DNA from 2 places in the Variovorax sp. VaC1 genome. Region 1 is predicted to be linked to the other one. Evidence: predicted binding sites of a transcription regulator. Region 1 holds the regulator's gene; the other holds the start of a gene.
The links. The regulator HrcA, encoded in region 1, represses chaperone genes, less so after heat shock. The targets are predictions, from matches to a motif close to TTAGCACTCNNNNNNNNNGAGTGCTAA.
Positions count from the first base shown of each region.

Region 2: ACGLHS_RS17035 (co-chaperone GroES) is a predicted target of HrcA. The motif match lies at 3,447-3,473, and genes of this name have one in related genera.

Region 1 is NZ_JBIGLT010000002.1:686,335-691,336, reverse strand. Features, by position in the region: gene recN (DNA repair protein RecN) at 1-1,073, opposite strand, end outside; gene ACGLHS_RS10185 (NAD kinase) at 1,075-1,989, opposite strand; gene hrcA (heat-inducible transcriptional repressor HrcA) at 2,021-3,028, shown strand; tRNA gene ACGLHS_RS10175 (tRNA-Ile) at 3,069-3,145, shown strand; tRNA gene ACGLHS_RS10170 (tRNA-Arg) at 3,324-3,400, shown strand; gene ACGLHS_RS10165 (GrpB family protein) at 3,579-4,115, opposite strand; tRNA gene ACGLHS_RS10160 (tRNA-Arg) at 4,324-4,400, shown strand; gene greB (transcription elongation factor GreB) at 4,461-5,002, shown strand, end outside.
Region 2 is NZ_JBIGLT010000004.1:27,600-32,601, reverse strand. Features, by position in the region: gene xylB (xylulokinase) at 1-1,287, shown strand, start outside; gene groL (chaperonin GroEL) at 1,359-3,014, opposite strand; gene ACGLHS_RS17035 (co-chaperone GroES) at 3,071-3,361, opposite strand; gene ACGLHS_RS17030 (DEAD/DEAH box helicase) at 3,856-5,002, shown strand, end outside.

The DNA of each region.
Region 1 (5,002 bases):
GCCTTGGCTTCTTTCATGTAGGCCTGCTGCGCGTTCTGCTCGGCGCGCTCCAGGCCTTCGAGGTCACTCTGCGCGTCGAGGGCCTGTAGCTCGGCCTGCCAGCCAGCCAGCAGCGCCGGCAGATCGGCGGGCGTGCGCTTGTAGCGGCGCGCAAGCGACATCCACAGGCCCATGCGCTCGTCCAGTTCGGCCAGGCTTTGTGGGTCGGCTTCGGCGTTGCGCAGGTAGCCATGCAGCGAATGGGCCGCGTCCGAGGCCTGCGCCACGCAAGAGGCGAGCACCTCGCCCAGTGTTCGAAATTCGGGTTCGATGTGTTCGCAGTTCTGCAGCAGCGTGGCCGCGCGTGAGAGCGCAGACAGCGCGCCGTTGTCGTCGTCTTCCAGCGCCTGGCTGGCACCCTGCGCTGCGTCGATGAGCGCTTGCGCGTTCGAGATGCGCGAATGGTTGGTCGACAGCTCTTCCCACTCGTCGACGCCTGGCGCGAGCTTTGCGACTTCGGCGATCTGCCATTGAAGCCGCTCGCGTTCGCGCTGCAGAGAGTCTTGTGCCGAGCGTGTGTGCTCCAGGGCGGATAGCGCTTGTCGCCAGGCTTGCCAGGCGGCATCGAGCGCATCGGTGCGCACACCCGCGTAGGCGTCGAGCAGGCCGCGCACGGCCTCGGGCCGCGTCAGGCTCTGCCAGGCGTGTTGGCCGTGAATGTCGAGCAGTCTGTCGCCCAGCTCGCGCAGTTGGGTGGCAGTGGCGGGGCTGCCATTGATCCAGCCGCGGCTGCGGCCCTGCAGGTCGACCGTGCGGCGCAGCAGCAGGGCGTCGCCGGCTTCGAAGCCGCCTTCGTCGAGCCAGGCGGCAAGGGCAGGGTCGGCGTCGAATTCGGCGCTCACGTCGAGCCGTTCGGCCCCTTCGCGCACCGCGCCTGCGTCGGCGCGGTTGCCGAGCGCCAGCTGCAGCGCGTCGATCAGGATGGATTTGCCGGCACCGGTTTCACCGGTCAATACCGTGAAGCCGGTGGACAGGTCGAGTTCGAGTGATCGCACGATCACGAAGTCGCGCAGTGCGATGCGTCGCAGCGCCATGTCAGGAGCCCCCTTCGTTCCAATGAAGTTTCTTGCGCAGCGTGTCGAAATAGCTCCAGCCGCGCGGATGCAGGAAGCGCACGCGGAAATCGGAGCGGCGCACCACCACGCGGTCGCCGATCACGAGCGAAGCCAGCGATTGCATGTCGAAATTGGCGCTGGCGTCGCGCCCGCCCACCAGCTCGATCACGATCTCGTCGGCGTCGGGCAGCAGCACCGGGCGGTTCGACAGCGTGTGCGGCGCGATCGGCACCAGCACCCAGCCGGGCACCGCCGGATGAAGCAAGGGCCCGCCGGCGGACAGCGCATAAGCGGTCGAGCCCGTGGGTGTGGCGATGATCAGGCCGTCGGCGCGCTGGTTGGCCACGAAGTGGCGGCCCACCGAAACGCGCAGCTCGACCATGCCGGAGGTGGCGCCGCGATTGACCACCACGTCATTCATGGCGAGGGCGTCGAACACCGAGACGCCATCGCGCATGACCTGGGCGTGCATCAGGCTGCGATGGTCTTCCTCGTACTCGCCGGCCAGCATCGGGATCAGCGTGGCCTGGTAGTTGTCGAGCGGAATGTCGGTGATGAAGCCGAGCCGGCCGCGGTTGATGCCGATCAGCGGGATGCCGTAGCTGGCGAGCTGCCGGCCGATGCCGAGCATGGTGCCGTCGCCGCCGACCACCAGGCCGAGGTCGCAGCGCTGGCCGATTTCCTCGACCGACAGGGCTTCGTAGCGGGGATGGGCCGGGGCGCCGTCATCGGCTTCTTCCTCGCAGGTCGAGCGCTCGACGAATACCTTGCAACCCTGCGATTCGAGGAAGGCGCCGATGCTCTCCATCACGCCGTCGCGCGCATCCGCCTGCGCGCGGGCGCCGGAAGCCTGGTATTTGCCGATCAGGGCGACGTGACGGAAGCGAGAGGTCATATCTCACAAATTACAACACTAAAATCTTGCAATGCTGGACGACCGTGCCAAGTTGCTGCTCAAGACGCTCGTCGAGCGCTACATCGCCGACGGGCAGCCCGTCGGATCGCGCACGTTGTCGCGTTCGTCGGGGCTGGACCTGTCGCCGGCGACCATCCGCAACGTCATGTCGGACCTCGAGGCGCTGGGGCTGATCGCCAGCCCGCACACCTCGGCGGGCCGCATCCCGACGCATCGCGGCTACCGCCTTTTTGTCGACACCATGCTGACCGCGGAGCGCGAGCAGATGAGCGCGCCGAGCCTGGCGCCCGACCAGCCGCAGAAGGTGATTGCCAATGCGGCGCATCTGCTGTCGAACCTCTCGCAGTTCGTGGGTGTGGTGATGGCGCCGCGGCGCGCATCGGTGTTCAAGCAGATCGAATTTTTGCGGTTGTCGGAAAACCGGCTGCTGGTGATCATCGTCTCGCCTGACGGCGACGTGCAGAACCGGGTGATCTTCCCGGAGGCCGACTATTCGCAGTCACAGCTCGTCGAGGCTTCGAACTACATCAATGCCCACTATGCGGGCCTGACCATCGAGCAGGTGCGCGACCGGCTGCAGTCCGAGGTCGAGAAGCTGCGCGGCGAGATCGCTGCGCTCATGCAGGCGGCGGTGCAGGTCAGTTCCGAGGTTTTGACGGAGGCGCAGGAAGACGACGTCGTGATTTCCGGCGAGCGCAACCTGCTCTCGGTGAGCGATTTTTCCAGCGACATGGGGCAGTTGCGCCGTGCTTTCGAGCTCTTCGAGCAGAAGGCGCAGCTCATGCGCCTGCTCGATGTGTCGAGCAAGGCCGAAGGCGTGCGCATCTTCATTGGTGGCGAGAGCCAGGTGGTGCCGTTCGAAGAACTTTCCATCGTCAGTGCCAACTACGAGGTCGATGGGCAGGTGGTCGGCACCCTCGGGGTGATCGGGCCGACGCGGATGCCTTACGAGCGCATGATTCAGATCGTCGACATCACATCGCGGCTGATCGGCAATGCGCTGAGCCATCGCAAGTAAGCGAGCGGGTGGTGCGGCACGAATAGAATCGTGCCCGCGTGGGCCGTTAGCTCAGTTGGTTAGAGCAGCGGACTCATAATCCGTTGGTCGATGGTTCAAGCCCATCACGGCCTACCATGTCCCTATAGAGAAAGCCCGCTACCAAGATTGGTAGTGGGCTTTTTGCTGCGCTGCAGCTTGGGCATCAATCGATCGGGATTGACGCAGTTGGTCGGGCCGAATACGGCAGGGTCAATCGGAGTTCTCGGGGTGATGGCAGATTCACGCTGACAAGCAGGCTATAATCGAAGGCTTCGCGGCTGTAGCTCAGTTGGATAGAGTACTTGGCTACGAACCAAGGGGTCGTGGGTTCAATTCCTGCCAGCCGCACCACTCTCGAATGGACCAGAAGGTTGATGCCTTCTGGTCCTTTTTCTTTTGGGCTCGCCTTTTGGCATCTTGCGGGCGTCGGGCCGGGGGCTCGAGGGCCACAGCCATCGTCGACTTCGAGGTGCTCGTATGCACGAGGCGACGGTCTGCCCTGTGGGGCGGCCCCTGCGCTTTCGCTCCGTCAGCTCAGTCCAATCTGCGCGTGTATCTCCTTGATCACGGCCTCTTTTTCCCGGTTGTAGACCTCCGGATTGACCGGGTCGATCATGTGCGCGCGGTCCTTGGCTTCCTCGTACCTCCTGCGCAGGTCTGGGCGTCGCTGGAGGATGTCCATGAACGCCAGCGAGTCCTTGTGGACCGGATCGCCGTGATGGCAGATGTGGATATTGATGTTGTAGTTGCGTCCGTTGTGTTGAACGCAGCCGCAGACATAGGGCTTCTCATCCCTGTCGACCCAGACGGCACGTCGGTGAAATCCAAGTCTCTCGAATTCCGTTTGCGTTGCGCGCAGGTTCTGTTCGCCCGTGATGGCGGCAATGTCAACCATGGGCTTGCCCCGCAGCCCATGAATGGCGGTGCTCCCGATGTGAACGAGCTCCACGCTCTCGAGATTTTCGTGAACGTACCGCTGCACTTGCGCGAACACGCGGGCGTACGCGGGGTCGTAAGGCAGGATGTGGCGGTGTTCCAATCTTTCATCGAACGCGTTGACTTTCATGGCGGCTCCATGTGCCTCCTCGCTACCGATCAGTACGCTCGGATCTTGTGTGGCGCACGGCTTGAATGCGGTGCCGATACAGGGAAATCGGGCGTGTTGCGCGAGGCACGTGGCGCTGCGGCAGCGGAGTCTGCTGCCAAGGCGCTTTTTCGCCCCGGATCACGCAAATCCGAAAGGGTAGAAAAAACAGGCTATAATTGCAAGCTGTGCGGCTGTAGCTCAGTTGGATAGAGTACTTGGCTACGAACCAAGGGGTCGTGGGTTCAATTCCTGCCAGCCGCACCACTACAAGGAAAGCCCGCAACGAAAGTTGCGGGCTTTTTTCATTTGGAGGAGGGTTCTGCGTTGAGCAAGGCATTCACCAAGGAAACCGACACCGACGGAGATGACGACGACGGCTCCGGCGGTGCCGTGCCCGCGTTGCCCGCAGGCAGCAAGAACTACATCACGCCAGACGGTTACGCGCGACTGCGCGACGAATTGCTGCAGTTGATGGATGAAGAACGCCCGAAAGTGGTCGAGGCGGTTCACTGGGCGGCCAAGAACGGGGACCGCTCTGAAAACGGCGACTACCTCTACGGCAAGAAACGCCTGCGAGAAATCGACCGGCGCATCCGATTTCTCACCAAGCGGCTCGAGATTGCCGAGGTCACGGATCCCTCGGTGCATCACGGCCGCGACCAGGTTTTCTTCGGCGCCACCGTTCGCTACATCGATGAAAGTGGCGACGAGCGAAGCGTCACGATCCTTGGCATCGACGAGGCGCAGAGCGCCAAGTCGCAGGTCAGCTGGATTTCGCCCATCGCCCGGGCACTGCTCAAGTCGCGCGAAGGTGATGTGGTCAAGCTGGTGACCCCGGGCGGGGCGCACGAAGTCGAGATTCTTTC
Region 2 (5,002 bases), on a different contig from region 1:
GCGCATGGCGAGGCGCTGTCGGCCGTGCGTGCCATCGGCCTGTCGGGCCAGATGCATGGCGCCACGCTGCTCGATGCGGCGGGCGAAGTGCTGCGGCCGGCGATCCTCTGGAACGACGGGCGCAGCGGCGCACAGTGCGAGGCGCTGGCGCGTGCCGTGCCGCGCCTGGGAGAGATCGCAGGCAACCTTGCGATGCCCGGCTTCACGGCGCCCAAGCTGTTGTGGGTGCGCGAGCACGAGCCCGATGTTTTCAAGCGCGTGGCGCGCGTGCTGCTGCCGAAAGATTGGCTGCGCTTCATGCTCAGCGGCGAAGCGGTCAGCGAGATGTCGGATGCGGCGGGCACGCTTTGGCTCGACGTGGGGGCGCGCGACTGGTCCGATGAGCTGCTCGCGGCGACGGGGCTGACGCGCGATCACATGCCGCGGCTGGTTGAAGGCAGCGAGGTGTCGGCCCGGCTCAAGCCTGAACTGGCTGCGCGCTGGGGTGTGGGCAACGGCACCGTGCTCATCGCGGGTGGTGCGGGCGACAACGCTGCCAGCGCGGTCGGCATGGGGCTGGTGGAGCCGGGGCAGGGCTTCGTCTCGCTCGGTACTTCCGGTGTGGTGTTCGTATCGACCGATCGCTTCTTGCCGAATCCCGCGCAGGCGATGCATGCCTTCTGCCACGCGCTGCCGAAACGCTGGCATCAGATGTCGGTGATGCTTTCGGCCGCGAGTGCTGTGAGCTGGGCTGCGAAGACATTCAAGTTCGCCGACGAAGCCGCGCTGCTCGAAGCCGCCGCATCGGTGCCGACGGACCAGCGTGCGCGTTGCCCGCTTTTCCTGCCTTACCTCTCGGGCGAGCGTTCGCCGCACAACAACCCGAATGCACAGGGCGTGCTGTTCGGCTTGACCCATGCGCATGGGCCGGCGGAGATCGCCTATGCCGTGGTCGAAGGCGTGAGCTTCGGCTTGCGCGATGGCTTCGACACCTTGCGCCTGCCGGCCGACATGCCGCTGCGCGAGATCGCGCTCGTGGGCGGCGGTGCGCGCAGCGTGTGGTGGGGCCAGTTGCTGGCCGACATCTTCCAGGTGCCGCTCACGCTCTATGCGGGCAGCGAGACGGGCGGTGCGCTCGGTGCGGCGCGCCTTGCGTGGCTAGCCGATGGCGGTGCGGTGGCCGAGGTGTGCACTCTGCCGCCGGTCAAGCAGCAACTGCTGCCTTCGTCTGAAGGGGCCGATGGGCACAAGACGCGGCATGCGCGCTTTCAGGTGCTGTACATGGCGCTGCGCGATCAATTCCGTTAAGTCGAACGCGCAATAAAAAAGGGCCGCTTGCGCGGCCCTTTTTCGTTTGGTGAGCAGAGCTCAGCCGGGCATTACATGCCCATGCCGCCCATGCCGCCCATGCCACCCATGTCGGGCATGCCGCCGCCGCCAGCGCCGGACTCGTCCTTGGGTGCGTCAGCAACCATGGCTTCGGTCGTCAGCAGCAGCGAGGACACCGAAGCGGCGTTCTGCAGTGCGGTGCGGGTGACCTTCGTCGGGTCCAGGATGCCCAGCTCGAGCATGTCGCCGTACGTGTCGTTCGCAGCGTTGAAGCCGTAGTTGCCCTTGCCGGCCAGCACAGCGTTCACCACCACCGAGGCTTCGCCGCCGGCGTTGTTCACGATTTCGCGCAGGGGCGCTTCGATGGCCTTCAGCACCAGCTTGATGCCGGCTTCCTGGTCGGCGTTGTCGCCCTTGACCGACTCGCCCACGGCTTGCTTGGCACGCAGCAGAGCCACGCCGCCGCCAGCCACAACGCCTTCTTCCACTGCAGCGCGGGTAGCGTGCAGGGCGTCTTCGACGCGAGCCTTCTTTTCCTTCATTTCGACTTCGGTGGCAGCGCCAACCTTGATCACTGCAACGCCGCCGGCCAGCTTGGCCACGCGCTCTTGCAGCTTTTCACGGTCGTAGTCGCTGGTCGCTTCTTCGATCTGAACGCGAACTTGCTTCACGCGGGCTTCGATGTCACCAGCAGCGCCAGCGCCGTCGATGATGATCGTGTTTTCCTTGCCCACTTCGATGCGCTTGGCTTGGCCCAGGTCGGCCAGCGTCACCTTTTCGAGCGTCAAGCCCACTTCTTCAGCGATGACCTTGCCGCCCGTCAGGATGGCGATGTCTTCCAGCATGGCCTTGCGGCGGTCGCCGAAGCCAGGCGCCTTGACGGCCACAACCTTCAGGATGCCGCGGATCGTGTTCACGACCAGCGTAGCCAGGGCTTCGCCTTCGACTTCTTCGGCAATGATCAGCAGCGGACGGCCAGCCTTGGCGACTTGCTCCAGCACGGGCAGCAGGTCACGGATGTTGCTGATCTTCTTGTCGAACAGCAGCACGAACGGGTTGTCGAGCAGCGCCGATTGCTTCTCGGGGTTGTTGATGAAGTAGGGCGACAGGTAGCCGCGGTCGAACTGCATACCTTCGACGACGTCGAGTTCGCTGTCCAGCGACTTGCCGTCTTCCACGGTGATCACGCCTTCCTTGCCGACCTTGTCCATCGCGTCAGCGATGAGCTTGCCGATGGTTTCGTCGCTGTTGGCCGAGATCGAGCCGACTTGAGCGATTTCCTTGGAGGTGGTGGTGGGCTTCGAAGCCTTCTTCAGCTCGGCGACCAGGGCCGTCACGGCCTTGTCGATGCCGCGCTTCAGGTCCATCGGGTTCATGCCGGCAGCCACCAGCTTGAAACCTTCGCGAACGATGGCTTGGGCCAGCACGGTCGCGGTGGTGGTGCCGTCACCAGCGTTGTCGCTGGTCTTGGAGGCCACTTCCTTCACGAGCTGGGCGCCCATGTTCTGCAGCTTGTCCTTGAGTTCGATTTCCTTGGCGACCGACACACCGTCCTTGGTCACGGTGGGGGCGCCGAACGAGCGTTCGAGCACCACGTTGCGGCCCTTGGGGCCCAGGGTCACTTTGACTGCGTTGGCCAGGATGTTGACACCCTCGACCATGCGTGCGCGGGCTTCTCCGCCGAAGACTACGTCTTTTGCTGCCATGATGAATTAACTCCGAATGGATTGGATTTGGATGGAATCGAAAGAGAGGAGAAGGCTTACTTCTCGACGACTGCGAACAGGTCGTCTTCCTTCATCACGAGCAGTTCGTCGCCGCCGACCTTGACGGTCTGGCCGCTGTACTTGCCGAACAGGACGCGGTCGCCGACCTTGACGGTCAGTGCGGCCAGTTCGCCCTTGTCGTTGCGCTTGCCCGGGCCCACGGCCAGGACTTCACCCTGATCGGGCTTTTCAGCGGCTGCGTCGGGGATGACGATGCCGGAGGCGGTCTTGGTTTCGCTGTCAACACGCTTGACGATCACGCGATCGGCCAAAGGACGAAGTTTCATTGCATCTCCTGGATATGGATAAGAAACGGGTTTGTGGTCGGGCGCCAGGGGAAGCCGGCGGCCCATCGACTGGAAGCGAGGGCTGTTAGCACTCATCAGCAGCGAGTGCTAATCATAAGGGCAATCGATGACCTTTCAAGGGCAGGGCTTGGTCCGGAGGTGCGGAACGCCGGTGGAGATTAGTGCACACGCCATTTAACCTTCGTGTGAATTTTTATCCGGGTAAAAAGAGGGTAAGAGGTATGGTGAAGCTCTGTCAACGAGGATGCCAACCGATGGTTGCCGACCTTTACGGTGTGAACTCCAAAAAGCCTGCCCCCTAGCTTAGCTAGGTGGCGTAATTGTTGCCCTGGGCGGAAATCCAGGGTGTTTCCGCACTCATGCGCAACACATTCGGCCCGGCACCTCTGCTGCTCTCACCGGGTTGTCCGCATATTTGCTTCCCTCGCAGCACGGCAGAATGTCTGTATCACGGTGTTGCAAAGGCGTCGCAAATGTTTGATTTTTCCTCGCTTGCAAAGGCCCCGCAGTCCGATCTGCCTGCTTCTTTGGCCGAGCTTTTTGGCCAGCTCGACCGAAAGGCTACGCACACCAGCCTCCGGCCAGCCCAAGCCGCTGCAGCCCAAGCGATCGACCTCCAGATCGATCAACATGACATCGTCATGAAGCTCAGCACCGGCTCGGGGAAGACGGTCCTAGGTCTGCTCTACGCCGAGCGGATGAGGCGTCGCTACAAAGGCGAGCCTGTCGTGTATTTGTGCCCCACCACGCAACTTGTTGATCAAGTAGTCGCCGCAGGGAAAGTTATCGGCGTCCCAGTATCGACCTTTGGTAAGGATGGTTTGCCTTATGAAGCATTGGGAGGCGAGGCCGTCCTCGCTTGCACATACGACAAATTATTTACTGCAAGAACAGTTTTTGAATCCCGTTCGATCAGACCATCGACATTTGTTCTTGATGATTGCCACGCTGGCATCGAGCGCGTCAAGCAAAGCTACACCGCAACTATTCCAGTCGAGTGTTACAGCCAAGTCCGCGCTCTTCTAAAGCCGCTTTGCGAGGGATCGGACGCCGCAACTTGGCGAGGCATCGAGCGCGATGAGCAAGGGTCGACTTATGAGGTTCCCTACTGGATTTGGAATGCAGTACACAAGGAGATTTGTGCAATTTTCGAGGAGCACAAAGACAGCCTAGAACTTAAATTTAATTGGGGCAACATCAGTCGTTATGCAGAATTGGCACGTTTCTGCATCTCTGGCATCGCGGCTGAGATATCGCTCTCTGTTCCGCCGGTAGAAGAAAACTCAGCATATCAAAATGCAAAACATCGCTTGTTTATGTCGGCAAGCGTTAAAGATGGTTCTGCATTGATTGGTGTGCTTGCATGCGATTCTGCTGCATTTTCCAGAGTTATTGAGCCGGCGGAGGACGAAGGGGCAGGCGAAAGAATGATGCTGCCTACTTCATTAATCAACAATCAAGCGACCAAGCAAGAAGTCGCGTCAATATGCGGAGTTCTTTCAAAGCAAGCTAACGTTGTGGTTCTGACTAGCTCGGCGGCACAGGCAAAAACTTGGCAAGAGGCAGGTGCGGTACTGTCTCAGGGGAAAGATGTTGACGCTGCGATTGATCGATTGCGAC